DNA from 4 places in the Butyricicoccus faecihominis genome. Region 1 is predicted to be linked to each of the others. Evidence: predicted binding sites of a transcription regulator. Region 1 holds the regulator's gene; each other region holds the start of a gene.
What was found. The regulator Rex, encoded in region 1, represses fermentation and respiration genes when NADH is low (regulators of the CRP and FNR family bind a similar motif). The targets are predictions, from matches to a motif close to ATTGTTAANNNNTTAACAAT.
Positions count from the first base shown of each region.

Region 2: a site for Rex is predicted at 1,880-1,899, ahead of IEY11_RS13515 (acyl-CoA dehydrogenase). Genes of this name have one in related genera too.
Region 3: a site for Rex is predicted at 4,224-4,243, ahead of gap (type I glyceraldehyde-3-phosphate dehydrogenase). Genes of this name have one in related genera too.
Region 4: a site for Rex is predicted at 2,754-2,773, ahead of IEY11_RS12965 (butyryl-CoA:acetate CoA-transferase). Genes of this name have one in related genera too.

Region 1 is NZ_BMQH01000011.1:114-8,061, forward strand. It holds gene metA (homoserine O-acetyltransferase MetA) at 337-1,251, shown strand; gene IEY11_RS11175 (redox-sensing transcriptional repressor Rex) at 1,329-1,985, opposite strand; gene IEY11_RS11180 (isocitrate/isopropylmalate family dehydrogenase) at 2,025-3,182, opposite strand; gene IEY11_RS11185 (aconitate hydratase) at 3,289-5,211, opposite strand; gene IEY11_RS11190 (type III pantothenate kinase) at 5,532-6,377, opposite strand; gene IEY11_RS11195 (metallophosphoesterase family protein) at 6,404-6,910, opposite strand; gene IEY11_RS11200 (hypothetical protein) at 7,086-7,352, shown strand; gene IEY11_RS11205 (hypothetical protein) at 7,365-7,730, shown strand; gene IEY11_RS11210 (hypothetical protein) at 7,744-7,948, shown strand, end outside.
Region 2 is NZ_BMQH01000017.1:16,069-24,016, reverse strand. It holds gene asnB (asparagine synthase (glutamine-hydrolyzing)) at 1-1,681, opposite strand, end outside; gene IEY11_RS13515 (acyl-CoA dehydrogenase) at 2,035-3,186, shown strand; gene acrB (acryloyl-CoA reductase electron transfer subunit gamma) at 3,208-4,008, shown strand; gene acrA (acryloyl-CoA reductase electron transfer subunit beta) at 4,028-5,143, shown strand; gene IEY11_RS13500 (hypothetical protein) at 5,217-5,621, opposite strand; gene IEY11_RS13495 (ATP-dependent Clp protease ATP-binding subunit) at 5,824-7,948, opposite strand, start outside.
Region 3 is NZ_BMQH01000014.1:20,787-28,734, reverse strand. It holds gene IEY11_RS12640 (iron-containing alcohol dehydrogenase) at 1-1,131, shown strand, start outside; gene IEY11_RS12635 (S-layer homology domain-containing protein) at 1,531-2,322, shown strand; gene IEY11_RS12630 (hypothetical protein) at 2,488-2,811, shown strand; gene IEY11_RS12625 (sensor histidine kinase) at 2,862-3,941, opposite strand; gene gap (type I glyceraldehyde-3-phosphate dehydrogenase) at 4,334-5,362, shown strand; gene IEY11_RS12615 (MarR family winged helix-turn-helix transcriptional regulator) at 5,513-5,947, shown strand; gene IEY11_RS12610 (sulfite exporter TauE/SafE family protein) at 5,949-6,725, shown strand; gene IEY11_RS15315 (zinc-ribbon domain-containing protein) at 6,765-7,607, shown strand; gene IEY11_RS15265 (hypothetical protein) at 7,588-7,815, shown strand.
Region 4 is NZ_BMQH01000015.1:13,361-21,308, reverse strand. It holds gene IEY11_RS12980 (amino acid ABC transporter ATP-binding protein) at 88-876, opposite strand; gene IEY11_RS12975 (amino acid ABC transporter permease) at 889-1,527, opposite strand; gene IEY11_RS12970 (transporter substrate-binding domain-containing protein) at 1,628-2,494, opposite strand; gene IEY11_RS12965 (butyryl-CoA:acetate CoA-transferase) at 2,803-4,143, shown strand; gene IEY11_RS12960 (sensor histidine kinase) at 4,236-5,504, opposite strand; gene IEY11_RS12955 (LytR/AlgR family response regulator transcription factor) at 5,501-6,238, opposite strand; gene IEY11_RS12950 (tRNA lysidine(34) synthetase) at 6,275-7,009, opposite strand; gene rplM (50S ribosomal protein L13) at 7,272-7,700, shown strand; gene rpsI (30S ribosomal protein S9) at 7,715-7,948, shown strand, end outside.

The DNA of each region.
Region 1 (7,948 bases):
TATCAAAACCAGAAGCATTTGTCAAGAACTTTTTTCGATTTATTTTTCAATCAATCTTCGTTCATCGACTCGATTCTATTTTGACCGCTGTCGAAACAGCCTATTCAGGATACCAAACTTTTCACCATTTGTCAAGAACTTTTTTCAAATCCTTTTTTCGTATGCTGAACCGCTGTTTGAAAACAGCTTATTCAGGATACCATTATTCCCCCTGTTTTGTCAACAGTTATTTTTCATTTTTCTGCATTTTATGCAAACCCTTGAGATACTGCCGTAAATCTGCTATACTGAATATATTATATATAAAGATTTGTAAAGAAAAAAGGAGGTGTCGGCTTGCCTATCAAGATAGCCGACAGTCTGCCGGCACGCGCCGTATTGGAGAGCGAAAACATTTTCGTTATGACCGAACACCGTGCCGCGACACAGGACATTCGTCCTCTTCGCATCGGTTTACTCAACCTGATGCCATTGAAAATCATTACTGAAACCCAGATCCTGCGCTGTTTATCCAACACGCCGATCCAGATCGAGGTCGATCTGATCCAGACCGAAACGTACCATTCCAAAAATACGCCGGAGGATCATCTTCTCACCTTCTACAAGACGTTCGACGATATCCGCGACCAGAAATATGACGGTTTTATCATCACCGGTGCGCCGGTAGAGACCATGTCGTTTGAGGAAGTCGAATACTGGAAGGAACTGACCGAGATCATGGACTGGACTAAAACGCACGTTCATTCCACGCTGCACATCTGCTGGGGGGCGCAGGCCGGTCTGTATTATCACTACGGTATTCCGAAGTACATGCTGCCCGAAAAAATGTCCGGTATTTTCAAGCACCATGTTCTGCTGCCGAAGGAGCCGCTGCTGCGCGGCTTTGATGATATCTTCTGCGCACCGCACTCGCGCCACACCGAGGTGCGTGCCGCCGACATCCGCAAAAACGATCGTCTGACCATTCTCGCAGAGTCGCACGAAGCCGGTGTGCACATCGTAGAGGCAATGAACGGCCGTCAGATCTTTGTGCTGGGCCACGGCGAGTACGACGCCGACACGCTCAAAAAGGAGTATGAGCGTGATCTGGCTAAAGGCATGAACCCGGAGGTGCCGCGCCATTACTTCCGCAACGATGATCCCAATGAGGACGTACTGGTGACCTGGAAGGCACATGCCAACCTGTTTTACACCAACTGGGTCAACTATTATGTGTACCAGACAACACCGTATTATCTGGACAAAATGTAATACCAAAGCCGCTCATCCATTGGATAGCGGCTTTTTTCGCACAAAAAAGGGAGTATCAAAAGATACTCCCTTTCGTTTTACAGGTTCTGCGCTCTTTCCTCGTCTGCTGCGCCGACCAGATGGCACAGTGTCATCAGGCTGTCCGACAGATGCACGTTTTCGACCGGAACGCCCAGTCCCTCCAAATGAAGGTCCTCGCCGGTGAAATTCCACAGACCGCGGATACCGCGCTCTACCAGACCGTGTGCGATACGCGGAGCATCTCCGCGCGGAATGGTGAGCACCGCCACATCCGGCTTGTTGCGCTCAATAAACTCCGCAAGCGTATCCGCGCTGCGTACCTCATGGCCGCCAAAGCGCTGACCGATGAGCTGCGGATTTGCGTCAAACGCACACAGCAGCTCAAAGCCGCTGGCAGAAAAGTTAAAGTTATTAAGCAGTGCACGACCGAGGTTGCCGGCACCCAGCAGAATCGCCGTGCGGCCGGTCCGCAGACCCATGATCGCACCCAGCTCCTCCTGCAGTTTGTCGATATTATAGCCGTAGCCCTGCTGACCAAAGCCGCCGAAGCAGTTAAAGTCCTGACGAATCTGCGAAGCGGTCAGTCCCATGCGCTCTGCCAGTGCTTTGGAGGAGATACGCTGCTCCCCTTCAGCCTTCAGCTCACAAATATTCCGATAATAGCGAGGCAATCGCTGAATTACCGCTTTGGAAACCTCTTGCTTGTGTTCCACAGACCCTCTCCCTCTCTCAAATTCTATTTCTCGTGTAAATTACAGCTTAGCGATGGTATCCAGCACATAATCGGTAAATTCCTGTGCGGTTGCACCGGTATCACGACCGGTAACAACAACCTTGTGCTCCTCTACCATGCAGATATCAAGTGCGCGGTCGAGCTTCTTCGCCAGTTCGATTTCACCGATGTGCTCAAGCAGCATAACAGCTGCACGCAGTACGGAGGACGGATCCGCGTACTTTGCGCGGCCTTCCTGTACCATACGCGGCGCAGAGCCATGAATTGCCTCGAACATCGCATAGCGCTTGCCGATATTGGCAGAGCCTGCCGTGCCAACACCGCCCTGGATCTCAGCGGCCTCGTCGGTGATGATGTCGCCGTACAGGTTCGGCAGTACAACGACCTTAAAGTCGCGGCGGCGCTTGTCGTCGAGCAGCTTTGCTGTCATGATGTCGATGTACCAGTCATCAAACTGTACTTCCGGATACTCCTTGGCTACCTTCTGGCAGGTATCGAGGAACTTGCCGTCGGTGGTCTTGATGATATTCGCCTTGGTGACGCAGGAAACGCGGTTCTTGCCGGTCTTGCGTGCATAGTCGAAGGCCAGACGAGCGATACGCTCGCAGCCCTGCGAGGTAGCTACGGTAAAGTCGATGAACAGATCGTCGTCGATCTGCACGCCCTGCGAACCGACAGCGTAGCCGCCCTCGGTGTTCTCGCGGTAGAACGTCCAGTCGATACCCAGCTCCGGCACCTTTACCGGGCGCACGTTGGCAAACAGGTCGAGACCCTTGCGCATTGCAACGTTTGCGGACTCTACGTTCGGCCACGGATCGCCCTTGCGCGGGGTCGTGGTGGGGCCCTTCAGGATAACGTGGCACTTCTTCAGCTCTTCCATAACGTCGGGCGGGATAGCGCAGCCGAGCTCGGCACGGCGCTCGATGGTCAGACCATCGATCACGCGGAACTCTACCTTACCGGCCCTTACCTTGTCCGCCAGCAGAACCTCCAGCGCGTGCTGGGCCATGCCGGTGATCATCGGGCCGATGCCGTCGCCGCCGCACACGCCGATGATCAGCTTGTCCAGCTTGGAGTAATCAATAAAATCGTCCTGCGCCTTCATATCCATGATACGCTTGCGCTGGCTCTCTACAACTGCCTCAAATTTATCCAGAACAGACTGGTCGATAGACATGGTTTTGTCCTCCTACACCATTGATATTATTTTAACAAAAGAAAATATGGCTGTCAAGTCCGACCAGAGAACCCGCTTGGCTCTCCGGTCGGCATAACGTCTTGACTCACTTGCTCTGCTGACGTGCGTACAGCAGCGTGCCGCCTGCAAGCAGTGCGTGACGCTGGCGCTCGGAAACCTCACAGTCGGCCTTGAAGGTCTTGCCGCCGCAAACAACGGTGACCTGCTCGCCGTTCTTCACTTCCTCGAGCACGTTCGGCAGAGAGATTTCATCCAGCAGATTGACTGCATCGTAGTCCGCCGGATCGGCAAAGGTCAGCGGGATGATGCCGGAGTTGACCAGATTTGCCTTGTGAATTCGTGCGAAGGACTTGCACAGTACAGCCTTTACGCCCAGATACAGCGGAACGAGCGCCGCGTGCTCACGGGACGAGCCCTGACCGTAGTTTGCGCCGCCGACAATTACGCCGCCGCCCTGCTCCTTGCAGCGGGACGGGAACTCCGGATCGACGTTGATGAAGCAGTAGTTGGAGTAGTACGGCACGTTCGAGCGGTACGGCAGCAGCTTTGCGCCGGCCGGCAGGATGTGGTCGGTGGTGATGTTGTCCTCGGTCTTGAGAACGACCTTGCCGGTGTAGGATGCCTCGAGCGCCTTGCCCAGCGGGAACGGCTTGATGTTCGGGCCGCGAACGACCTCAACCTCAGCTGGATTCTCGGCCGGCTTTACGATCATGTTGTCGTTGATGGTGAAATGCTCGGGCATTTCGATCTCCGGCATCTCACCAAGGGTGCGCGGATCGGTCAGCACACCGGTCAGTGCAGACGCTGCTGCAACCTCCGGAGATACGAGGAAGATCTGTGCATCCTGGGTGCCGGAACGGCCCTCAAAGTTGCGGTTGAAGGTACGCAGCGATACGCCGCCAGACTCCGGCGACTGGCCCATGCCGATGCAGGGACCGCAGGCGCATTCAAGGATACGCGCACCGGCCGAAATGATATCCGCCAGAGCGCCGTTCTGCGCCAGCATATTGAATACCTGCTTGGAACCGGGGCTGATAGTCAGAGAAACCTCCGGGCTTACGGTCTTGCCCTTGAGGATGGAGGCAACCTTCATCATGTCGTAGTAAGAGGAGTTGGTGCACGAACCGATGCAGCACTGGTTTACCTTGATCTCGCCGATCTCGGATACCTTCTTGACGTTATCCGGCATGTGCGGCATAGCAGCCAGCGGCTCAAGCGCGGACAGGTCTACGGTGTACTCCTCGTCGTACTCTGCGTCCGGGTCGGAGGACAGCGGTACCCATACGTCGCCGCGGCCCTGTGCCTCGAGGAACTTCTTGGTTGCCTCGTCGGACGGGAAGATCGAGGTGGTAGCGCCCAGCTCAGCGCCCATGTTGGTGATGGTGGCACGCTCCGGTACGGACAGGGTCTTTACGCCCTCGCCTGCGTACTCTACGATCTTGCCGACACCGCCCTTGACGGTCATCTGGCGCAGTACGTCCAGAATAACGTCCTTCGCAGATACCCACGGAGACAGCTTGCCGGTCAGATTGACGCGGACCATCTTCGGCATCGGAATGTAGTATGCCCCGCCGCCCATTGCAACTGCAACGTCCAGACCGCCGGCACCGAACGCCAGCATGCCGATGCCGCCGCCGGTCGGCGTATGGCTGTCCGAACCGATCAGAGTCTTGCCCGGTGCGCCGAAGCGCTCCAGATGTACCTGATGGCAGATGCCGTTGCCTGCCTTCGAGTAGTAGATACCGTGCTTCTTAGCGACAGAACCGATATATTTGTGGTCGTCCGCATTCTCGAAGCCGGACTGCAGGGTATTGTGGTCAATGTAAGCGACCGAACGCTCGGTCTTGACCTGATCGACGCCCATCGCCTCAAACTGGAGATAAGCCATCGTGCCGGTGGCATCCTGCGTCAGCGTCTGGTCGATCTTGAGACCGATTTCCTGACCCAGTACCATTTCGCCGTCTACCAAGTGCGCTTTCAAAATCTTCTGCGCGATTGTCATACCCATGTGTGTTTCCTTCGCTCCTTTATGTCCCGACGCGAAAGACTTTCGCTTTCGCGCCCCATTCTCGTCAGAATGGGTGGTTGCGGCTTCCACAGCCTTCTCCACGGTGTAACCCACACCGTGCCCAAAAACAAAAATAGAAGTGGTGTTCGCATACACGAAACCACTTCTATTTTACAACATTCTATCGGTTTTGCAAAGCACTTTTCACCGCAGTGATTTGAAAAAGTTCAAGCCTTTTTCTGCGTTTTTTCAGCAGAATTACTGTTTTCGGCAGAAAGTCACTTGTGTTTGCTGAAAAAGCGGTTCCACGGCAGCTTAACTTATTTGTTCTCCTGCCATGCACCTTCCTCAGTCACTTCGATGACGCTGTTATTCATATCCAGCTTGCGGTTTTCAAACGCCTCGCGGTTGTTCTCGTAGATGAGACGCAAGCCCTCGAGCGTCAGGTTCGGGTCCACATCGTCGATGAGGTCGCAGTATTCCGCCATCATGCGGCCCATGCCGCCGGTAGCGACTACTCTTGCCTTGCCGCCCAGTTCCTTCTGGATATCCGTGATGATGCCGGTCAGCGCGCCGACATAGCCGCGCACCGCACCGGACTGCATGGACTGCACAGTGGTCTTGCCGATGGCATTCTCCGGCCGCTCAATGTCCACGCGCGGCAGCTTGGATGCCTTGAGGAACAGCGCCTCCATCGCCACCTTCAGACCCGGGAAAATCGCGCCGCCCTGATACGCGCCGTTCTCGTCGATGGCATCAAAGGTGGTCGCCGTGCCGATATCCACGATGATGAGCGGCTTGCCGTACTTGCGAACCGCAGAAACCGCGTTGACCAGGCGGTCCGCGCCGACCTCGCGCGGGTTGGCATAGCAGTTTTCAATGCCGATATCCGCATCGCGGCCTGCAATGACCGGCTGCACAAACAGATACTTGCGGATGGCGTTGATGAGCGTGTACATCACCGGCGGCACGACCGACGCGATAACGACCGCCGTCGTATCCGCACAGGCGATATCGTGGAAGTGATAATACTGCGCGATCAGCATACCCAGCTCATCCGAGGTGCGCTCAGAATTGGTGGAAATGCGGAACGAGCCGCGCAGCTTGTCTCCGTCATATAAACCGAACACCATGTTGGTGTTGCCTACGTCGATTGCTAAAAGCATAATGTTCTCCTAATTTTCTATTTCTCTTACAGACTCTCTTTTCGCAGCAGACTGCCGTCCTCATCGACCAGCTCGAGCAGCGTAGCCCGTCCGTTCTCGATGGTCAGCCGTGCATAGCTGGCCGGACCGCCGCGCGGCAGACTGATACTGCCCGGATTGCATACCCACACGCCGTTCTCCCGCTCGAGCATCATGCGGTGCGTATGCCCGAAAAAGGCAAGCGCGCAGTGCTCCTCGTAAGCCCGCTGGGACACAATGCCGCTCGACAGCATGCCGACACGCTCACGGTGGCCGTGCGTGATATAAATCCGCACGCCGCCCGGTGTCACAACCGCATTCAGCGGCACTTCGGGATCAAAATCGTTGTTGCCCCGCACACGGCAGATCGGCATAGCCGGGAACACACGCTCGATCTCCCGGGCATCCTCGGCGTGATCGCCTAAGTGAATGACCGCCTCCGGTTCTTCCCTGTCTACCGCAAAGGCCATTGCCATGTTATAGCCGTGGGAATCTGCAAATATCAGCACTTTCATGTTGTTCCCTCTCTCTGCACCGCCGCACATATAGCTGTATTTTACACCGAGTATCCCGCGATGTAAAGTAATTTTCTTGCGATCAGCCACAATTTATTTCCCGGTGCACACACTTCTCCTCCCGGCGGCATATACTGTCATGAAACAACTTCTTATGAGAGAGGACGGGACGCGAATGAATCAGAACGAACTGCTCCGCAGACTTGCGGCACAGGCCGGTGGAGATGCAGCACTCGAACGGCTTTCCGGTGCGCTCGGCACCGCAGACGGCAGGCGTGCGGTCGAGCAGCTGTCCGCACAGCATGCCGATGAGCTGGAACAGGCCGCAAAAGCCGCTCAAAGAGGTGACATGCGCAGCGCAGCACAGGCAGCGCAAAAACTCATGCAGACACCCGAGGGTGCGCGGCTTGCCGCTCAGCTGCGGCACATTTTCGGCAAATAAGGAGGCTTTTGCATGGAAAACGATATGCTTTCCTCGCTGCTGAGCGACCCGGAAGCACTGCAGAACGCGATGAAAACCGTGTCCGACCTGCTCGGCGGTCAGCCGTCCGCACAGGCAGAGCCGCAGAGCACCTACGACCCTGCTTCCGAGATGATGCAGAAAGCGCTTCCGGTCATCGGCGCGATCGCGCAGAGCGGACAGAATGCCGTAAAACCGGAAAAACGCGCACTGCTCGGTGCGCTCAAGCCGTTCGTTGCCGAGGAGGTCTCCGGCCAGTTCGACCGTGCCCTCCGTCTGGTCAGCATGGCTCGGATGGCGCGCGCGGCACTCGGACAGGTGAACCTCTCTGCAGACGATACCGCGCCGCGAGCCTTATAGGAGGTGCTGACCCATGTATAACCGCTATCTTGCCGCCGCAGAGCAGACCGCACCGGAAACAAACGAATCGCCGCAGAGCAGCACCTTTTCCGGTCTCGGACGCACGCTGAATGCGCGTCTGCAGGGTGTCCGGCTGGACATGGATACTATGATCGCCCTGCTCATCGTGTGGTTCCTGCTGATGGACGATGACGGCGTGGTGGATTGGGAACAGTTTC
Region 2 (7,948 bases), on a different contig from region 1:
ACAGGGAAGCGGTGACCGAGGTGTTATCCTCGAAAATACGGCGGACATAGTCCGCGCACAAGCGGGTATAAACCGGATGAAAGGTTTTCGGATACGGACTTTTCTTGCGGTAAACGATCTCTTTGGGCAGTTCATCGGCGAATGCGCGGCGCACGATGCCCTTCTCACGTCCCTCGAGCGATTTGAAGCCCCACGGCATATTATAGGCATATTCGACAATGCGGTGGTCGCAGAAGGGCACGCGAACCTCAAGACCGGAGTACATGCTCATGCGGTCCTTGCGGTCGAGCAGGGTCGCCATGAACCAGTCAAGATTGAGCACGAACATTTCACGCATCCGGGCTGCTTTTTTGTCATCGGACGGCAGTCTGGGTGCGCGGGCGCAGGTGTCGCGGTAGTGCTGGCGCACAAATTCCTCGCCGTTTCTAACGGCATCCGGTGTGAGCAGACCCAGCCGCAGACCGACCGACCGTGACCACGGAAACGTATCTTCAAACAGAATTTCCTCACGGTGGTACCACGGATAGCCGCCAAATAACTCGTCGGCGCACTCGCCGGACAGGCAAACGGTGGTTCCGCCGCGCTTAACGGCCGCACAGAACAGCAGCAGGGAGGAGTCCACATCCGCCATGCCGGGCAGCGCACGCGCATCCGTCGCGGGGAGCAGAGCCGCGCACAGTGCCTCCGGTTCGAGCACAACGCGATGATGGTGCGTACCGAGAAAATCCACCATTTGATCAATATACGAATCGTCACTATTAGGTTGAAATATACTCTTTGTAAAATATTTATCGTTGTCCCGATAATCCACCGACCAGGTATGCAGCGTTTCGCCGCGGGCCGCGTAATCTTTCGCCGCCAGCATGGACAGGATGGACGAATCCAGTCCGCCGGACAGGAAACACGCCAGCGGCACATCGCTGACCAGCTGGCGCCGGGCGGCATCGCAGATGAGCGTGTGCGTGCGCTCGATGGTAGTCGGCAGGTCGTCCTCATGCTCGTGCGCCTCGAGCTGCCAGTAAACGTGATCGGTGAAGTTTTCCGGAGTCAAAACGGCAAAATGTCCGGGGAGCAGCGACTTGATCTGCCGGAAAACGCCGGATTCCGGCGGGCGCGCAGGCCCGAGCAGCAGCAGCATGCGCAGACCATCCTCGTCGAGCGCAGGCTCGATCTCCGGATGGCACAGCACGGTGTCAATGGTCGAACCGAAGGTCAGACCGTTGCGAATGGGAGCGAAAAACAGCGGTTTCACGCCCAGTCGGTCGCGGCAGAGCGTCAGTCGGCGTTCGCGTTTCTCCCAGATGGCAAAGGCGAAAATGCCGTTCAGCCGCGCAAATGCGTCGGTTTTCCACTCGAGATAGGCGTGCAGCAGCACTTCGGTGTCCGAATGTCCGACAAACTCGTGCCCGCGTGACATAAGTTCTGTACGCAATTCCGGCGTGTTATATAACTCTCCGTTATATATAAGGATAGTATTCCTGTCGGGAGAGTACATCGGCTGCTTGCCGCCCTCCGGATCAATGACGATCAGCCGCCGATGGATAAGCGCTGTGTCCTCGTCAAAATACGTGCCTTCGGCATCCGGCCCGCGCGGCGTAAGCGTTCGCTTCATTCCGTGAAGGATCGGTCCGCCGCGGCGTGCGTCGCGTTCATAATCGACAAAACCGCCGATACCACACATAGGCGATTCCTCCTCTGATTGATGGTTTCCTTCTGTTATATGTATTAAATGTGAAAAATATGAAGTAAAATCGTAATTTTTCTAAAAAATATAAGCGGCGACAGAACAGGATGAGGGTTGCGTGCAATATGCGTTCGTCCCTGCCGACATTTGGCAGAAACGCACAAAAAATGGAGTGCGGATTTTATTAGTAAAAAGAATGTTAAATCCTTGACAAATGGTTTCCGGCCGCTATAATAGAGATAGACATGCTCCAAACAAGGACCTCGCTGGGCGCGGCGCTGCGGCCAATGACCGTGTGCGCTGTGTTTTTGTGCGTGTCCGCTATTATTTATTTTTGGGAGGTTTATGGCATGGATTTTAGGCTTACAAAAGAAGAAGCACTGTTCCAGAAGATGTGCCGCGAGTTCGCTCTGAATGAAGTAGAGCCGATCGCAGCTGAGATCGATGCGGAAGAGCGCTATCCGGAGGAAACCGTTCAGAAGCTGATGAAGTACGGCCTGATGGGCATTCAGTTCCCGAAGGAAGTCGGCGGCTCCGGCGGTAACTATATCTGCTATTCTATCGCTATCGAAGAGATGAGCCGCGTATGCGGTACCACCGGCGGCATTATGTCCGCTCACGGCACCCTGGGTGCTTGGCCGATTTACGCTTTCGGCACCCCGGAGCAGAAGGAAAAGTGGCTGCGCCCGCTGATCGAGCCGAAGGAAGGCGCCAAGATCGGTGCATTCGGCCTGACCGAGCCGAACGCAGGTACTGACTCCGCTGCACAGCAGACCATGGCTGTTAAGCAGGAGGACGGCTCCTACATCATGAACGGCTCCAAGGTGTTCATCACCGGCGGCGGCCGTGCAGATACCTACGTTGTATTTGCTATGACCGACAAGACCAAGGGCAACAAGGGCATTTCTGCGTTCATCGTTGACAAGGACGACCCGGGCTTCTCTATCGGCAAGATCGAGCACAAGATGGGCATCCGTGGTTCTCAGACCGCTGAGCTGATCTTTGAGGACGTTCATCTGCCGGCAGACCGTCTGCTGGGCAAGGAGAACGGCGGCTTCAAGATCGCTATGATGACTCTGGACGGCGGCCGTATCGGTATCGCTTCTCAGGCTCTGGGCATCGCACAGGGCGCTCTGGATAAGGCTATCCAGTACATGAAGGAGCGCGTACAGTTCGGCAAGACCCTTGATAAGTTCCAGGGCCTGCAGTGGATGGTAGCCGACATGGCAACTCAGATCGACGCTGCTCGTCTGCTGGTTCGCCGTGCTGCATTCAACCACGATGTTGGTCTGCCGTTCACCAAGGAAGCTGCTATGGCTAAGCTGTACGCTTCTGAGGTTGCAATGGACGTTACCACCAAGTGCGTACAGATTTACGGCGGCTACGGTTACATCCGTGAGTACCCGATGGAGCGCATGATGCGTGACGCTAAGATCACCGAGATCTACGAGGGCACTTCTCAGGTTCAGAGAATGGTCATCGCTGGTCAGGTTCTGCGCTAAGAAAAGGAGGAAAACTGAACTATGAAGGCAATTGTTTGTGTAAAGCAGGTTCCGGATACCTCCGGCAAGGTTGCTGTTAATCCCGATGGCACCCTGAATCGTGCATCCATGCAGACCATCACCAACCCGGACGACCTGAACGCTGTAGAGGCTGCTCTGAAGCTGAAGGACGCTACCGGCTGCAAGGTCGTTGTTATCACCATGGGTCCTCCCCCGGCAGAGGGCATGCTGCGTGAGCTGATCGCTCGCGGTGCTGATGAAGGCGTTCTGGTTTCCGCTCGTGAGTTCGGCGGTTCCGATACCTTTGCTACTTCCCAGATCCTGGCTGCTGCTGTTAAGAAGGTTGGCCTGGAGAAGGACGACATCGTATTCTGCGGCCGTCAGGCTATCGACGGTGATACCGCTCAGGTTGGCTCTCAGATCGCTGAGAAGCTGGACATCCCGCAGGTTTCCTATGTTGCCGGCATCGAGAAGGATGGCGACAAGGTTGTTGTTAAGCGTATGCTCGAGGACGGCCACATGACCATCGAGACCCAGACCCCGTGCCTGCTGACCTGCATTAAGGAGCTGAACGAACCCCGTTACATGTCCCTCGGCGGCATCATGGACTGCTACTCCGCTCCGGTTTCCGTATATGATTACAACACCCTGAAGGACGATCCGCTGATCGATCCGACCACCATTGGTCTGAAGGGTTCTCCCACCAATATCTTCAAGTCTTTCACTCCCCCGCAGAAGGGTCAGGGCAAGATGCTCGAGGGCGCTGACAAGGCTACCTGTGAGACTCTGGCGGCTGAACTGCTGAAGAAGCATATTATCTGATTGAAAGGAGAACAGAACAATGGCTGATTTTAATAACACCAACCTCGCCGATTTCTCCGGCGTATGGGTATTCTGTGAGCAGCGCCAGGGCGAGCTGCAGCCGACCGTGCTCGAGCTGATCTCTGAGGCACGCAAGCTGGCAGACGACATGGGCACTGAAGTTTGCGGCCTGCTGCTTGGCGGCAAGGGCGTAGGCGAGAAGATGGCAAAGGAACTGGGCGCTTACGGCGCTGACAAGGTTCTGGTTTGCGAGAGCGACCTGCTCGAGACCTACACCACCGATGCATACGCAAAGGTTCTGTGCGACACCGTTATGGCTAAGAAGCCGGAGATCCTGCTGATCGCCGCTACCAACATTGGCCGTGACCTGGGCCCGCGCTGCGCAGCTCGTCTGCACACCGGTCTGACCGCAGACTGCACCCACCTCGACGTAGACGTAGAGAAGTACGCTGCATTCCTGCAGGAGGCTTCCACTCTGCCGCAGGCTCAGATCGATGCTCTGAACCGCGAGGACCGCAACCTGAAGATGACCCGTCCGGCATTCGGCGGTCACCTGATGGCTACCATTATCTGCCCGCGCTTCCGTCCGCAGATGGCTACCGTTCGTCCGGGCGTACTGAAGAAGGGCGAGTACAACGAGGCTAAGGCTAACGCAGTAGTTGTTGAGCCGGTAGCTTTCGAGCTGTCCGAGGCTGACATCAAGACCAAGGTTCTCGAGGTTGTTAAGGAAGCTAAGGAGCTGGTTGACCTGACCGGCGCTGAGGTAGTTGTATCTGTAGGCCGTGGTATCTCCAAGGACGTTGAGACCGGCATCAAGCTGGCTGAAGAGCTGGCTGGCCTGTTCGGCGGCGTTGTTGGCGGTTCCCGTGCTGCTATCGACTCCGGCTGGCTGTCTGCTGACCACCAGGTTGGTCAGACCGGCAAGACCGTACATCCGAAGCTGTACGTTGCTCTGGGCATTTCCGGCGCTATCCAGCATAAGGCTGGTATGCAGGATTCCGAGTGCATCGTAGCAGTTAACAAGTCTGATTCCGCTCCGATCTTCGACGTAGCTGACTACGGCATCTGCGGCGACCTGTTCAAGGTTGTTCCGATGATGATCGACGCAATCAAGGCTGCTAAGGCTGCTAAGTAATCAACTGAATATCGTTCAGATTTGATAGAAAAGCCTCTGTCCGATGGACAGAGGCTTTTTGTGCTGTTTGGGTTCATTGTTCGGCGCCTACACTGGGATACTCAGGGTCGCGGTCAAGATAATATTCGACATGGTAAATCCCGTAATAGTCGTTCACGATTTTGCGGACATCTTCGACGTATTGATTTGTGGATGTGTCGCTGTATACGCCACGCAGTGTTTTATACGGGTTTTGCTCGAAAGTGGTGATATAGTCCTTGGTTGCAGCCGGAAAATAAAGCGATTGCTTGTAATGACCCGGCATGTGTGCCCCTTTGGATGCCATAAATGCAACACACTCCTTGTCTGGCAGGTCGGACAGCCGGATTCCGGTCTGCATATATTCCGAAACCGGCGGCGTGTTTTTGACCGTTACAGTCATAATCGCAATGGTGGCGAACAGCAGGACGAAAATTGCTTTGATTCGTGGCTTCAGCATGGTATCACCGCCTTGTCTTGTATATGTTCATTATACTATAAAATCGGTCCGATTTGGAAGAATAGATTTCGATTGGTTGCGAATTACGGGTGCTTCCATTCTCCATTTTTCATTCTCAATTCTGTGCACAGACCAAAAAGACGCAAAACCCAAAGAGGTACGATTCTCACGAATCGTACCTCTTTCGCTATCCGGATAAGGATTATTCGTCCTTATTTTCAGTTTCTGCGGAAGCCTTTGCATCCTTATGCGTCAGCACCAGCTTATCGTCGGCGGCATCGAGCGTTACGCTGTCGCCTTTCTTGATCTTGCCCTCAAGGGATTCCTCGGCAACAAGATCCTCGACCTCGTTGGTAACAGCGCGGCGCAGCGGGCGGGCACCGTAAACCGGATCAAAACCAGCCTTAGCCAGATGCTTCTTAGCGGCCTCGGTCCAATCCATGGTGATCTCCATATCCTGCATGCGGGCAGCAACCTTGCGGAGCATGCCGTCGGCAATCTGTGCAATCTCGTCCTCATTCAGACGGTTGAACACGATGATGTCGTCGATACGGTTGAGGAACTCCGGACGAACCGCGGTCTTGAGTTCCGCCATAACGTCGGCCTTGATCTGCTCAAAGGTGCGCTCTGCAGCGTCCTCCGGCTTGCCGTCCGCAAAGCCGAGCGACTTGCGGCCGCTGCCGGTGATCTTCTGTGCACCGATGTTGGACGTCATGATGATGATGGTGTTTTTGAAATCTACATGGCGGCCCTGACCGTCGGTGAGGATACCATCCTCAAGGATTTGCAGCAGGATGTTGAACACATCCGGGTGTGCCTTTTCAATCTCATCGAACAGAACAACCGAGTACGGGTGACGGCGAACCTTTTCGGAAAGCTGGCCGCCCTCATCGTAGCCGACATATCCCGGAGGCGAACCGATCATACGCGAAACGGCGTGTTTCTCCATATATTCGGACATATCGATGCGGATCATGGCGTTTTCGTCACCGAACATCGCTTCGGCCAGCGCCTTGCTCAGCTCGGTCTTGCCGACACCGGTCGGGCCGAGGAACAGGAACGAACCGATCGGGCGCTTCGGGTCGCGCAGGCCGACACGGCTGCGGCGGATCGCCTTGGCAACTGCCGTTACAGCTTCGCTCTGGCCGATAACACGCTGATGCAGCGTATCCTCGAGGTGCAGCAGGCGCTGCCCCTCGTCCTCAGTCAGCTGGGCGACCGGAACACCGGTCCAGCCGGAGATAACGGCGGCAATATCGTCCTCGGTGACAGCACCGTGCGACTTGGTCTGCTGGTCAGCCCACTCCTTCTTGCGGGTTTCCATCGCTTCGCGCTTGGACTTCTCCTCGTCACGCAGCTTGGCGGCATTCTCGTAGTCCTGACCCTTGACAGCCTCCTCTTTCTTGGCGGAAACAGCGGCAATCTCGTCCTCCATCTGCTTCAAATCCGGCGGAGTGGTCAGGCTGGACAGGCGGACACGCGAGCAGGCTTCATCGATAACATCGATGGCCTTATCCGGCAGGTAACGGCCGGTAACATAGCGGACAGACAGCTTGACAGCGGCTTCGATGGCCTCATCCGGAATCTTGATGCGGTGGTGCGCCTCGTACTTGTCGCGCAGACCCTTCAAAATCTCAACGGCATCCTCGGCGGACGGCTCGTTGATCTGAACCGGCTGGAAACGACGCTCCAGAGCGGCATCCTTTTCGATGTTCTTGCGGTACTCGTCGAGCGTGGTCGCGCCGATGACCTGTACCTCGCCGCGGCTCAGCGCGGGCTTGAGGATGTTCGCTGCATCGGCAGCGCCCTCAGCGGCGCCGGCGCCCATCAGCATATGCATCTCATCGATGAACAGGATGGTGTCTTTCTTGGCGGTCAGCTCTTCGATGACCTTCTTGATGCGCTCCTCGAACTCGCCGCGGTACTTGGTGCCCGCGATCATGCCGGTCAGGTCGAGCGAGATCAGGCGCTTGCCTTTCAGGGTTTCGGGCACATCGCCGGAAACGATCTTCTGGGCCAGACCCTCGACAACGGCGGTCTTGCCGACACCCGGATCACCGATCAGCGCCGGGTTGTTCTTGGTACGGCGGGACAGAATCTGAATGACACGCTGAATCTCCTTGGAGCGGCCGATAACCGGGTCCAGCTTGCCCTCCTTGGCAGCGGCGGTCAGGTCGCGGCCAAACTGGCTGAGCGCGTCCTTGCTGTCAGCGCCGCCGTTTGCAGCACTGCCAGGCTCGCCGGAAACGCTGTCCTGTACGCCGCCGAGCGCTTCATTCAGCTTCTCGACAAGGATCTGCGGGGTGATACGCAGGTTGGCCAGTGCG
Region 3 (7,948 bases), on a different contig from region 1:
AGCTTTTATATGCCGACACGCTTATTTTTCGGTGCCGGATCGGTCAAGCGTCTGGCCAAGGTACGTCTGCCGCAGGGCACGGGTCTGATCATCACCGGCGGCACCTCCACCACCAAACTGGGTTATGTGGCCAAGGTGGCGGATACGCTGGCGGAAGCCGGTCACCCGACCATGGTATACAACAAGGTACAGCCGAACCCGACGATCGAGGGTGTGCGCGAGTGCGCTGCGCTCTGCCGTGAGCAGAACATTGCATTTGTTGTCGGTCTCGGCGGCGGCTCGTCCATCGACACGGCCAAGGCGGTTGCCATTATGGCGACCAACGACGGCGACTGGTGGGACTACATTCACGGCGGCACGGGCGGCGGCAAGCGCATGGTCAATGCCGGACTGCCGATTGTTGCCATTCCGACGACCGCAGGCACGGGCACGGAGGCTGACCCGTTCACAGTTATCACCAACGGTGAGGAAAAGATCGGCGGCGGCGGCGAGAAGTGCTTCCCGACCATTTCGATCGTCGATCCGGACTTTATGATGACCGTTCCGCCGCATCTGACGGCATACCAGGGCTTTGACGCATTCTTCCATGCGGCCGAAGGCTATCTGGCTAAGACTGCAAGCCCGATGAGCGACATGTTCGCGCTGCAGGCAATTACGCTGATTGGCAAATCGCTGGCAACGGCTGTTAAGGACGGCGGCAACGCCGATGCACGCGCGGATGTGGCACTGGCGAACACGCTGGCAGGTTTTGTCGAAACGCTGTCGAGCTGCAGCGGCGAGCACGCCATCGAGCATGCGCTGAGCGCGTTCCATCCCGATCTGCCGCACGGCGCGGGTCTGATCATGCTGTCCAAGGCATACTGGAGCCGCTTCAAGGACACCTCAGCTGACCGCCTGCAGGCCATTGCACACGCACTTGGACGTGCGGACGGCGATTTTCTCGCTGCGCTGGCTGAGCTGCAGCAGGCGTGCGGCGTGGACAAGCTGCGCCTGTCCGACTACGGTGTAAAGCCGGAGGATGCAGGCGAACTCGCTGACAACGCAGCAAGCACCATGGGCGCTCTGTTCCGTGTCGATCCGCGCACGCTGTCCCGCGAGGAGATTATAGACATCATCACCGAAAGCATTTAAGCGAATACGCTGAGAGCGGACCGATTGGTCCGCTCTTTTTTCGATAACGGCAGTTGCTAACACATTTTCGCGCGATAGCGCATGTTAAATAGCATTTGCATTGCAAATGCCAGCCCGTAGGCCTCTATCCTTAAAAATATTTAATGAGAGCAAAAGTCGGAGCGTGTACCGCGCAGCGCGGCCAAGAAGCCGCGCAAGGATAGCGCTGACTTTTTGACTTTGGGAGGGAGAAAGTTTCAACCAACGGGCGGAACTTTCGGACGACTTTGTGTCGTTTGCGTTACATCTGTGTTACACCGCTTGTATTGCCGCCAGACCATGCTATAATAGTCACAGAGTATGATATACGTCATACATCTATCGGCTTGCGACTCTGCCGCAGACAAGGAGGTACACTCTATGAAATTTCAACAGGTAATGGCATTTTTCCTCACCGGTGCAACGGCACTCTCCATAAGCACCACCGCGCTCGCTGCCGACCTTCCGGATAACGTTGATACCACCGTATCCGCCACACAGACCGCCGATGAGCAGGAAAACAACCTTTACACCAGGAACGACAAGGACCTGACCGATGCCGAGTTCGAGCAGAAATACGAGCTGCCGGAGAACTCGTGGTTCACGCCCGCAGTCCGCTATGTGATTGAGAACAACATCATGCTGCCGGCGGGTCATATCGACGGTAAAGAATATTTTCCGTGGTTCAATCCGGCGGAGAACCGTTATGCGGTTGCCAACGCGATTTATAACAGCGCAAAGCTCATTGACCCGGAACTGACTGCATCCTATGCGGGCATGGCCATCAAGGAAGCACCTGACTACAACCAGATTTATGAATCTGATCGTCCCGGCATGACATTCTGCTTTGAATCCGGCATTATGACCGGCGACAGCCAGCACTATCTGCGTCCCTATGACTCCATCTCCCGTCAGGAGTTCGCGGCAGTGCTGCAGCGCTACATCACGCTGCTCCAAAAGGCCGGAAAGATTACGGTTTCGACTGATACGAGTGTGAATACCGCGTTTACCGATGCTTCTTCGATCGCTCCGTGGGCGAAGGATGCCGTTGCGTTCTGTCAGACCAACAAGCTGATGAACGGCGACAATCACGGCGCATTCAATCCCAAGGGACAGATTAAGTCGGTTGAGCTGGCACAGGTGCTGTACAACCTGTCTCAGCAGATCAAATAATGTGCAAAACCACCTGTTATCACTGATAACAGGTGGTTTTGCTATGTCTTTGGGACGTCAATTTCACGTCACAGTTTTCGGTCAAAACGCGAATTGTAAAAATACGTTTTATCTGCTATAGTGCAGATACCGAGAGACAGCTTCCGCGAAAGAGGTGACGGCTCGATGAAAAAACGCATTGCATTCCTGCTGATCGTTCCGCTGCTGTGCGTACTGGCTGCAAATCTGAACATCAGCTATATGCCGACCGGCGGCCTGCTTTTTATCAGCACATGCACATTGGATGGTGAATCGTTCACTATCCGGCAGAAAACCATGCCTGACGGTACGAAAATCGCCGTTTACGACAGCGAAACCTCCATCGTATATGCGAAATACCACGGTTTGGCATACACCATCACCGAGATTCAGAAACCTGTGGACGGACATTGGCTGCCGGAGTCCATTAAGGTCTACCGCGGTTCGTACACCTCTCCCGCCAATACATAAGAGAACAGCCTCAGAGTGCGATTTCTCCACGCCTCCGAGGCTGTTTTATTTCATTCCAGGATGGAAAATTCAATTTCTTCGGCGGTATAGCCGTCCTCGATGATAGTCGGTGCACGGAACAGGTCATCCTCGAGCGTATGCGGCAAATGCGCCAGACACAGGTGCAGCACACTGCCGCCGCCCTCTCTCTGTGTGAGCAGCAGCCGTCCGCCGTGCGCCTGCGCAATTTGATTGACGAGCGGCAGACCAAGACCAAGCGGTGTGCCGCCGCGCACGAGTGCCCGGTAATCGTCTATCGAGGTGGTGCGCCGCCAGCCGGAAAGCAGGTCATCGAACTTCGCAGGGTCCAGTCCCGGGCCGGTATCGGCAACCGCAATCGTCACAAAATCCCGCGTATCGGTCAGCGAAACCGTGATTTCGCCGTCCTCCGGTGTTACGCGCAGCGCGTTTGTCAGCAGGTTATAGATTGCCGTACGCACCAGTCTCGCGTCAATGAGCGCGTCTGCATGCTCCGGCACCTGTACGATGAATTTTGCACTGCCCGCAGGCGCATGCGTCTCCGCCTGCTGCACGGCGTCGCGGCAGAGCGCTGACAGGTCGCAACGCCGCAGAGAAAGCTGCTCGGTCAGCAGCGGGTCGTGCAGTAAATCCGAGTGCGTCAGCAGCCGGTACAGCCGCATACACTGCCGCCGCAGCCCGTCTGCCAATGCAGGATCCTCCACCTGCTCGGCCTCGGCCATCAAAGCACCCAGATAACGCGAGCTTTTGTCCTGAATGACCCGCAGGCTGCCGTCATAGGCGGCACGGTCGCGCCGCAGATACGCCAGCAGTGCACCGCCGCGGTGCGGGATCATTTCGACCGTGTAGACCGTTCCGTCGATGTCCTCCTCTGCGGTGCAGGCAGACTGTGTATTTATGCACCGGAGCAGTATATTCCGCGTGCTGCCGCTCAGGAACGGATCCAGCTCCTCCATCGGGTGCAGACCGGAAAGCTGCTGTGCCGCGTCGCTGCACCGCTCGATACGCAGCGTATCGCTCACCGCGAACAGCGCCGCATGCCGCAGCTCGGTGCGCAGCAGCAGCTCGCGGACTGCGTTGCCGTCCAGCTGCGAAAAAAATGCGTCTTCCATCATTATCCTCCCAAAACACCGTGTAATTTTACCTTTGTACTGTGGGAAAGCTGCTGTCATTCTCGATCGTGTTTTCCTGCGTACGGTATATGCTGCGCGGTATTTGGCATACTAATCTCTGTCTTCGCGGATGTGAAAAAACAGTACGGCGCGCGCTGTGCTTTTCTCATCCCGAAAATCGGGGGATTATACAAACCGAATCCCCATATTTTGTACGATGTGTTTATTATACCACTGCCGCTACTGTCATTGCAAAGAAAATTATACAAAAATACCGGTCGGAATGACAAAAAAATCACAAATATTACACCTTGCGGCAAACTGCGCATTTAGTGTATAATAAAAACATCAACAGAGAACTTCATCAAAACATTTAGGAGGAACACTGTAAAATGGGTATCAAAGTAGGTATCAATGGTTTTGGCCGTATCGGCCGTATGGTTTTCCGCGCTGGTCTGAAGAACCCGAACATCGAGTTCGTAGCGGTAAACGATCCGTTCATGACTCCGGACTACATGGCATACATGCTCAAGTATGACACCATGCACGGTCGTTACGACGGCACCATCGAGTATGATGACAACTCCATCACCGTTGATGGCAAGAAGGTTCTGTTCTTTGCAGAGATGGACCCGAAGAACATTCCGTGGGGCAAGGTTGGCGCTGACTACGTTGTAGAGTCTACCGGCGTATTCCTGACCAAGGAGAAGGCACAGGCTCACATCGACGGCGGTGCTAAGAAGGTTATCATGTCTGCTCCGTCCAAGGACGACACCCCGATGTTCGTAATGGGCGTTAACCAGGACACTTACACCAAGGATATGACCTTCGTATCCAACGCATCCTGCACCACCAACTGCCTGGCTCCGATCGCTAAGGTACTGGACGAGGCATTCGGCATCACCGAGGGCCTGATGACCACCGTACACTCTGCAACCGGCACCCAGAAGGTTGTTGACGGCCCGTCCAAGAAGGACTGGCGCGGCGGCCGTGCTGCTTGCGGCAACATCATCCCGTCCACCACTGGCGCTGCAAAGGCTGTAGGCAAGGTTTACCCGAAGCTGAACGGCAAGCTGACCGGTATCTCCATGCGTGTACCGACCCTGGACGTTTCCGTTGTTGACCTGACTGCTAACCTGGCTAAGCCGGCTACCAAGGAAGACATCTGCGCTGCTATGAAGGCTGCTTCCGAGAAGCCGCTGTCTGAGGGCGGCCTGAAGGGCGTTCTGGGCTACACCGAGGATGCTGTTGTATCTTCTGACTTCCTGGGCGACGAGCGCACCTCCATTTTCGACGCTAACGCTGGCGTTTACCTGACCGACACCTTCGTAAAGGTTGTTTCCTGGTACGACAACGAGTGGGGCTACTCCAACAAGCTGCTGATGCTCATCGAGCACATGGCAGAGGTTGACAACAAGTAATTGCTGCCCACTGGCGTATAAAATGTTTTCAAAAAGCTCTTGTTCTTCGGAACAAGAGCTTTTTTCTTTCTCTCCGGCTTGACGGCACAGGCATATCATGCTATACTTAGTTCAAATTTAGACTATCTATTTTTGAAGCAGGTGATATACATGAATCCCTATATGGAATTTACGCACAAGACCGATCTGGCATACAGCGCAATGTGCCGACCGCTGTGCCGCGAACTCAAGCTGACACAGACGGCGTTTGACATCCTGCTGTTCCTTGCCAACAACCCCGGCCATGACACCGCCAGCGACATCGTGGAGCTGCGCCGGATCAAGGCGAACCTCGTATCAGTCAACGTCAACCGGCTGGTCGAAGAGGGCTATCTGCGCCGCGAGAGCATCCCCGGCGACCGCCGCAAGACCCGTCTGATATGTACCGACAAGGCGCTTCCCATCATCGACCGCGGCCGCGCATTGCAGGCGCAGTTCATCGACCGTCTGCTCTCCGGCATGAGTGATGAACAGCGGCAGGCGTTTGGCGATGCCGTCGGTGTCATCGACCGCAATCTCGACCAGCTCTTGCAGGAGGTGCGCTGATATGACGATGCTTTTCACCGTGCTCGTCACGTTTTTCGCCGGCATGGGCGCTGGCCTCGGCACCGGCTTCGCGGGCATGAGCGCCGCCGCCGTTATCAGCCCCATTCTCATCACCTTTCTGCACATGGACCCGTATATGGCGGTCGGCATCGCGCTCTCGTCTGACGTACTGGCGAGCGCCGTTTCGGCCTATACCTACGGCAAAAACAAAAATCTGGATGTCAAAAACGGCCTGCTGATAATGCTCAGCGTGCTTGTATTCACCGTGGTCGGCAGCTATATCGCCAGCCTGCTCCCCTCGCGAACGATGGGCAGCTTCTCGGTGTTTATGACGTTCCTGCTCGGCGTGAAGTTCATCGTCCGTCCGGTCATGACCACCAAAGAGGCGATGATGAACGTGTCCGCGCGCAAACGAGCTGTGCAGTCCATTGTCTGCGGCGTGCTGATCGGGTTTATCTGCGGCTTCATCGGCGCGGGCGGCGGCATGATGATGCTGCTCATCCTGACCTCGGTGCTCGGCTACGAGCTGAAAACCGCCGTCGGCACCAGCGTGTTCATTATGACGTTCACAGCGCTCACAGGCGCGGCCTCGCACTTCGCCATTGGCGGAATGCCTGACCCGCTGATCTGGGCTCTGTGCGTGATCTTCACGCTCGTGTGGGCACGCATCGCTGCCGTGTTCGCCAATAAGGCCAGCCCGAAAACGCTCAACCGCGCCACCGGCGTGATTCTTGTCGTGCTCGGCCTTGCTGTTATGTTATTCTCCAAAATCGCATAAACAAACCCCTTTCCGCTCTGTCGGAAAGGGGTTTTTCAGTTGAAAATTGAGAATATGGATATTTTTTTGCCTGAACACAAATTGGTGCTGGAACATGATGGGTACTATTATCACAGCAGTCTGGCGGCCAGAGAGAGGGCAGAACGGAAAGACCGCGCCCTGCGAGAGGCGGGATATCAGGTGCTTCGGATCTGTGACAGCCGGGAGCTAGCTGAGCCGGTTGTATTGCAGAAGACGAAAATTCTGTATCGGTTTGATGAGCAGGATAGGCATCTTGACCAAATGATCGCCTCTGTATTTTGCTATCTTGATTTACAGCCGCTTGATTTTCATCACCGACGGGATCAATATGCAATTAATCAAATGTATTTTCATGAGCGAAAGAAACGCACTCTGGCGGTAGAATATCCTGCAATCGCGTTGGAGTGGAGCACCCGCAACGCCGACAAGCCTGATACTGTATTCAGCGGTTCACCTCGAAAAGTTTGGTGGCACTGTCCAAAATGTCAGCAGGAGTATCGAGCAACGATCGCTAACAGGACCAAACGCCGCTCAAACTGTCCGTTCTGTGCCAATCTTCAGGCGTATGAGAAAAACTTCCTGGCAGTGCTCCGGCCGGAAATTGCCGCGGAGTGGCATTCTGCGTTAAATTCCCCTCTGACACCTTATGATGTAGTGCCCGGCTCTGAAAAAAGTATACTGGATCTGCTCGGAAGGACATGTTTGGAAAGCAGCCATCTGTTCCCGCACCAATTCCCGAAAAAGCAGATGCCCCATCTGTCATCCGAGAACTGGGACGCGATGCGGCTTGGTGAGGCCGCCGGAGCCTGCGCTTATTTGAATCTGGCACCCCACAAAGAATTTGCCGCTTTTGCCCAGTGAGATCGCAGGGCAATCCAATAGGAAATTTGGGTGGAAATGTGAAAAGGCCATGAGTGGCGATGCGAGAAGGGACATGTCTGACAGGGTTCCATCAGCAAGCGGATTCGCGGGGATGGCTGTCCATATTGTTCCAGTCGGCGCCCAAGCAGAGCGTATTGTCTGCAAGCCTGCTACCCTGCCCTTGCTCCTATCCATACAGAGAAATTGAACATTCAATAAAGAACGCGCGTTCTTTTTAGCGCAAATCATGCTGCATTTTCGTATTTTTCTCAGAATCAATCCATATACTATGTTATTTTATGCGCTCTCTTCTCAACGGCAGTTCTCCCTCAAATCTGCGG
Region 4 (7,948 bases), on a different contig from region 1:
ACGGGACTATTTTAACGTATTTATTGTGATTTGTAAATGGGGTAATGGTGAAAAGTACCGAAAAGTTTTTGCATAAATTTCCGTTCTTTAGCTGTTTTGCGAAAAACGGCTCAAAAATGCGCGTGTTCGCTCGTTATGCGCATTTTCAAATACCTCTGTCGGCGTGCCCTCCTCAACGATGGTGCCGCTGTCCATGAACACGACATGATCGGCCACATCGCGGGCAAACGCCATCTCGTGGGTGACGATGATCATGGTGGTGTGCTGGTCCGCCAGTGAGCGGATAACGCGCAGCACCTCGCCGGTCAGCTCGGGGTCGAGCGCCGAGGTCGGCTCATCGAAGCACAGGATATCCGGCTTGAGCGCGAGCGCACGCGCAATGGCGACACGCTGCTGCTGACCGCCGGACAGCTGGTGCGGATAGTGGCTCATGCGGCCCTCGAGGCTCATCATCTCGAGCAGCTCGATGGCGCGGTGCTCGATCTGCTCGTGAATCTCGCGCTTGTTCTGCTTGTAGTCCGGGCGTTCCTTGGCTTGCAGCAGGGGAGCGAGCATGACGTTCTCCAGTGCAGTGTACTGCGGGAACAGGTTGAACGACTGGAACACCATGCCGAAGTGCAGACGGTTCTTGCGGATCTGCGCATCGCTCTTGGCGGCATGGTCGGCAGCGTCGAGCAGTGTCTCGCCGTTTACAATGATCTTACCCTCATTCGGGGTTTCGAGAAAATTCAGGCAGCGCAGCAGCGTGGTCTTGCCCGAACCGGACGAGCCGATGATGGCAAGCGCCTTGCCGCGCTCCAATGTAAAGCTGATGTCTTTCAGCACCTTGGTAGAGCCGAAGCTCTTATAAAGGTGCTGTACCTCCAGAATAGGCATAACGGCTCCTCCTTATTTAAAGTAATCCATTTTCTTTTCGATCCAGCCGAACAGCAGGGTCAGAATACCGTTGAACAGCAGGTAGAATACGGCAGTGTAGAACAGCGGCCAGATGATACCGGCGCTCTTGATGAACTTTTCGCCCATCCACAGCACCTCGTATACCGCGATGGTACGCGCCAGTGCGGTATCTTTAACAAGGTTGATAAACTCGTTGCCCATCGGCGGGATAACGCGCTTGATGACCTGCAGCAGCGTTACCTTGAAGAAAATCTGGCTTTTGGTCATGCCGAGCACCTGACCGGCTTCATACTGACCGCTCGGAATGCCCTGAATGCCGCCGCGGAAGATCTCCGAGAAGTAGCAGGCGTAGTTGATGACAAACGCAACCAGCGCAGCGGTGAAGCGCGGCAGGGAAATATCCCACAGCAGGGCAGGACCGTAGAAAATGATGATGATCTGGAGCATAAGCGGCGTGCCGCGGACGATCCAGACGATGATTTTGATGAGTGCGCGCAGCGGTGTAATGCGGCTCATCGAGCCGAAGCTGATAAGCAGACCGAGCGGCAGAGCGAATACCAGCGTCAGGCAGAAAAGCTGTACGGTGGTAACAAAGCCGCCCATCAGGCTAAGTGTTACATTGGCAAACATGTCGTTTCCTCTTTACCTCTTTTTTACTTTATTTCCTGTGACACATAAGGCAGAAGACGGTAGTCCGCCTTCTGCCTTATATTAACTGGGGGAATGGGAGTTAAGCCTCCGGATCTACGATTGCTTCCTGTACGCCGTACTTCTGAGCCAAAGCCAGAACCACGCCGTCATCGGAGGCAGCCTTATAGAACTCGTTGAATGCTTCGGTCAGGTCAGAATCCTTGCGGAAGCCTACAACGTAGTTCTCGTCCTCCTCGCCGTTGGCCTCGTTGAGGTTTACGGTGTAGGTCAGGTTCGGGTAGCTGGTACCCTCGCCGATCATAGCGCCTGCCATCAGCAGGTCGATCACGCAGGCATCAGAGGTGCCTGCGGCAACCTCCATCAGTGCGTCAGCCTGAGACTGAACTGCGGTTGCATTCAGACCGGCAGCCTGTGCAGCAGCCTCACCGGCGGAGCCGGACTCAACCGCGAAGGTCATATCCTTGATAGAGTCGATGTCCTTGGCAGCGTCGGCCTTGTCGGACGGAACAACGACTACCTGTGCGTTGGTTGCATACGGGTCGGAGCAGTTCATGGAGGTCTTGACCTCATCGGTCAGGGTCATGCCGTTCCAAACGGCGTCAACGCCCTTGGAATCCAGCTCCATGATCTTGTTGTCCCAGTTGATCTCGATGAACTCAGCTTCTACGCCCAGGCTCTCAGCGAAAGCCTTTGCCATGTCCGCGTCAAAGCCGACCCACTCGTCCGAGCCGTCTTCCTTATAATCCATCGGTGCGAAATCCGTGATGCCGATGACCAGCTTGCCGTTGCTCTTTACATAATCCATATCGCTCTCAGCGGAAGCTGAGGTGTCAGCCGCATCGGCGCTCGAGTCGTCGGTCTTGGCAGCAGAGCCACCGCAGCCGGACAGCATGGATACACTCATTGCGCCTGCCATCAGCAGTGCGAGAAGTTTCTTCGTCTTCATTTTTAGAAAACCTCCTGTAATTCGGTTCATATCTTGTTTACTATTATAACACTTTAGCGCAGAAAATCAACCCCTGATTTTCATGCGGATTTTCAGTATTTTTGAAGGGTAACCGGGCGGTATTTTGTGCAAAATCTAAAATAACCGGGTGAAATATAAGGGAAAGAGGGCGGGAAGCGGTTTGAATGGATTCTCACTCTTTTTTGCGAACCTGTGTTGACCTGTACCCCAAAAGAGATTATAATCATAAGTAAGCATGATTGTTAAAGAATAAACAATGAAGAACAAGTAAGACGGAGGGAATCAGCGTGGATTATACTGCACTGTATCAGCAGAAGCTGACAACGGCGGATGAAGCCGTTAAAGTTGTTAAATCGGGTGACTGGGTAGACTACGGCTGGTGTACGGGTACGCCTGTTGCACTGGACAAGGCACTTGCGGCCCGCATGGGCGAGCTGGAGGACGTAAACTTCCGCGGCGGCGTACTCATGCGCCGACCGGCGGTATTCGATATTCCGGATGCAGCCGATAAGATCACCTGGAACTCGTGGCACATGTCCGGCATTGAGCGCAAGGCCTGCATGGAGGGCTTCGGCTTTTACAGCGCACTGCGCTACTCCGAGATGCCGCGCTGGTACCGCGAGAACGTCCGTCATGTCAATGTAGCCATGATTCAGGTGGCGCCGATGGACGCACATGGCTGGTTCAGCTTCGGTCCGCAGGCTTCGCACCTGAAAGCCGTCTGCGATGTATCCGATGTTATTATCGTTGAGGTCAACAAGTATATGCCGCGCTGCCTTGGCGGCTTTGAGGACGGCATTCACATTTCGCAGGTGGATATGATCGTTGAGAGCGACACCGAAATGCCGCAGATGGGCGCAGGCGGCGAGCCGACCGAGGTTGATAAGGCGGTTGCAAAGCTGATCGTGGAGGAAATCCCGAACGGCGCGTGCCTGCAGCTGGGCATCGGCGGCATGCCGAATACCGTAGGCTCGATGATCGCGGAGTCCGACCTGAAGGACCTCGGCGTTCATACCGAGATGTACGTTGACGCTTTCGTTGACATTTCCCGTGCAGGCAAGATCAACGGCTCGAAGAAGGCCATCGACCGCGGCCGTCAGGTGTTCGCGTTCGGCGCAGGCACCCAGAAGCTGTACGATTTTGTAAATGATAATCCGGAGTGCATGTCTGCACCGGTATCCTATACCAACGATGCGCGCACCATTGCACAGATCGACAATTTCATTTCCATCAACAATATCGTGGATGTGGATCTGTTCGGTCAGATGAACGCAGAAAGTGCCGGTGTCAAGCAGATTTCCGGTGCAGGCGGCCAGCTGGACTTCGTTCTGGGCGCGTATCTGTCCAAGGGCGGCAAGAGCTTCATCTGCTGCTCGTCCACCTTTAAGAAGAAGGACGGCACGCTCGAGAGCCGCATTCGTCCGACGCTTGAGAACGGCTCGGTCGTTACCGATGCCCGTCCGTGCGCGCACTGGTTTGTCACCGAGTACGGCAAGGTGAACCTCAAGGGTCTGACTGCATGGCAGCGTGCGGAGGCTCTGATCTCGGTTGCGCATCCGGATTTCCGCGAGCAGCTGATTCAGGAAGCGGAGAAGATGCGTATCTGGAAGCGCTCTAATAAGAGATAAAATGCTGTCAGCGGAACGACAGTTCCGCACGGTGTTTGCTACTGTTTATAAGAAAACGCTCTGTGAAAACAGAGCGTTTTTTTCTTATATGATTAAAGAGAGATACGCAGAATAAACTGCTGATTCTTAACCGAAAAGCTGTACACGCCGCCGTATCGCTCGACAATGCTGCAAATACTGTGCACGCCGATGCCGTGTCCGGCGCGGTCGGAGACCGGCACGCCGTGGCTGAACTGCACCGGCTGCGTGCAGTCGTTGACAATCTGCAGGAAGAACTTTCCGGATTTTTCGTAGGCCTGCACCTCAATATGTCCGCGAATGCCGTCTGCGCGCTCGCTGCATGCGTGAATCGCATTCTCAAGCGCGTTGGAGAGCAGCACGCACAGGTCGCTCTCGGCAAGCGGCAGTTGATTGGGCAGCACGGCATGCACCGCAAGCGAGATGCTCTGTGCCTTGGCACGGTCGGCAAACGATGAGAGAATCAGGTTTGCCGCCTCGTTTTCGCAGTAAACGGTCACGCGGCTGGCTTCGATTTCCTCGCTGATGGAGTGAATGTACTGCAGTGCCTGCTCATACTGCTCATTCTCGATGCAGGCGGTGATGTACTGCAGATGATGCCGCAGATCATGCCGGTAGGCGCGGGTTTTCTGCTGAGAGATACGCAGTGCTTCAATCTCACGGACGGCCTGATGCACCTGCAGGTCAAGATTGCTTTTCAGCTCCTCCAAATGCAGCCGTGCGTGCTGCTCTCTGGAAATGTGAATCAGGAACAGCAGGTACGCCGCACTGCACACGAACGGCATGAACTCCACGACTACGGCCGAACCGGAGAACAGCAGGTCGGTGTAAACGCGGGTGGCATAGTCAAACGCATAGTACACCGCGGGCACAATGCCGAACTGACACTGCACCGCCAGCGAATACTGCGACACCGACCGGATGGCAGGTGCGGTCTTGAGCAGCAGAATGAGCAGCGGCACGGTGACGATCATTTCCACAGCGTACTGCATGGTGTCTCCGCCGGAGAAGACGGCAACCGCGATCAGCGCCAGCCAGCGCCGCAGCTGACAGCACAGGTACGCCGTCAGCACAGAAATCACCGGCCACAGGCGTTCATGACTGAGCGAGCACAGCGCGAGCACAAGCGGCAGGTGGGTGTGCAGCGGATACAGATAGCGTCCGAAGCCCGGGTCCACACCGAGGTAGGCGATGCCAGACAGGCAGAAGATCATCAGCGTGTACAGCAGCATGCGCTTTTTCGCCTTGGGCGTCCAGTGGATATTGCAGAATGCCGCAGAGAGCGCGATGCCGAACAGCGTAACGGCAACGGAGTTGCAAAGGTCAACAGCGAGTGCGATCATGTCAGGAACACCTGCTCTTTCTGAAAGGCGTGTTCAAGGTAAGCATCCTTGATGTCGTTGTAGCGTCCGCGCGGAATGGGCAGCTCGGCGCGGCTGGACATGACAAGCGTTTTCGGCGTGATCGTCTGGATATGCTCTAAATTTACAAGGTAGGAGCGGTGAATACGCAGAAAATTCCTGTGTTCGGCAAGGCTTTCGCACAGGCTGTCCATGCTGCCGGCGGCTTCGAGCACAGTGCCGTCAGTCTTGTGCAGCAGCAGGGAACGGCGGATGACCTCGCAGTATTCCAGCTTGTCCAGTTCAACGCGTGTGATGCCGGTTCTGCAGCGCAGAATCAGGCTGGCGCTGCTCTCACGCGAGCAGGCGGCAATGACCGAATCCATCAGCCGGAAGAAGCTCTCCGGCCAGATTGGCTTGAGCTGATAGAAATACGCGCCCACCGTATACGACTGCACGGCAAACTCTGCGGACGAGGTGAGAAAGATGATCTTCACGTTGGAGTCGTACTGACGGATCTCACGGGCGGCTTCGATGCCGTTTTCACCGGGCATGAGCACATCGAGCAGCAGAATATCAAAGCGTGCGCCCTTTTCGATGGACGCCAGCAGCTCGAACGGGCTTTGGAAGGCCGTCGGGGCGATATCGGCGTTGTGTTCCGCACGGTAGCTGCCGAGCAGCTCGTGCAGTTCATCGAGCATGCTGAGATCGTCGTCGCAGAAGCCAATCTGGATCATGGTTCTCATCTCCTTTCTTTTTATATAGGGAACAGATCATTTGTAATCGCGGCGGGTCTTGTCCGGTTCCCAGCCGTCGAGCGGGTAGCGCTGCATGGCGCCGAAAATGCGCTCGCGCACACCGGGCATGGTCTTTTCGAGACTTTTCAGCAAATCCTTGATCTCCTGCCGCTTGGTGTTGCCGTCCGCCGGACACGGATTGTGCACGATCGGCAGCTCATGCCGTTTGGCGAACGAGCGCACATAATACTCCGGCACATACAGCAGCGGACGAATGAGCGTGATGTCGGCACGGTCGAGGTACGTTACCGGCGAAAAGCACGAAATGCGGCCTTCATAAAATAAGGAAAGCATGTAGGTCTCGACTACATCGTCAAAGTGATGGCCGAGCGCAACTTTGCTGCAGCCTGCCTTGCGGGCGGCATCGTGCAGAGCACCGCGGCGCAGCTTGGCACAGAGCGAGCAGGGGTTTTCCTCATGGCGGATATCAAACACGATAGGGCCGATCTGGGTGGGGACGCGGATGTACTCGACGCCCAGCTTGTCGCACAGCGTCTGTACAGGGGAGAAGTCCATCTCATCATAGCCCATCTCCAATGTAATAGCCACGACTGTAAAATGGTGCGGATAAAAGCGACTCAGCTGGCTGAGCGCCACGAGCAGCGCGAGCGAGTCCTTGCCGCCGGAAACGCCGACCGCAATCCTGTCGCCCTCATCTATCATATGGTAATGGTCCACCGCACGGCGGACATAGGAAAGCATTTTCTGCATAACAGTCTCCTTTTAGATCGTACATATTAAAATTTATCAGAAAACGCCAAAAATCGCAAATGCAAAAAATGAAATGCAAAGTGAGTATTCAGGAGTATGAGAGAGATTAAAAGAGAAAATAAGAGAATGTATTGGATTGCAGATATTTTTTCAAAATTTCGCTTGACTTGCGCAAAATGATGTGTTTTAATAAATATGCTCGTTTCGAGCGATCAATCAGTTGTCAAAGTATTTTTGATATATATAAACGGAGGAAAAAACCATGTCTACTTTTATGGCTAAGGCAGAAAATGTCGAGCGTAAGTGGTATGTACTGGACGCAGCTGGCAAGCCGCTGGGCCGTACTGCTGCAACCGCTGCAATGCTGCTTCGCGGCAAGCACAAGACCACGTTCACTCCCCATGTTGACTGCGGCGATTTCGTAATCATCGTCAACGCTGACAAGGCGGTTCTGACCGGTAAGAAGCTCACCCAGAAGTACTATCGTCATCACACCGGCTGGGTCGGCGGTCTGAAGGAAGTTCAGTACAAGACCCTGATGGCTGAGAAGCCGGAGTTCGCTATGCAGCTCGCAGTTAAGGGCATGCTGCCGAAGAATTCCATCGGCCGTCAGTCCGCTACCCGTCTGAAGGTATTTGCTGGCGAGAACCACAATCATCAGGCTCAGAAGCCCGAGAACTGGGAAAAGTAAGGGAGGATTAACTGATGTATACACCTAAGAAGGCATATTTCTATGGCACCGGCAGAAGAAAGTCCTCTGTTGCCCGCGTTCGTCTTTTCCCGGGCGGCACCGGTGAGATCAAGATCAACAACCGCACCATCGACAACTACTTCGGTCTTGAGACCCTGAAGATGGTTTGCCGTCAGCCGTTCGAAGTAACCGGCACCGAGGGCAAGTTCGACGTAGAGTGCACCGTAACCGGCGGCGGCTTCACCGGC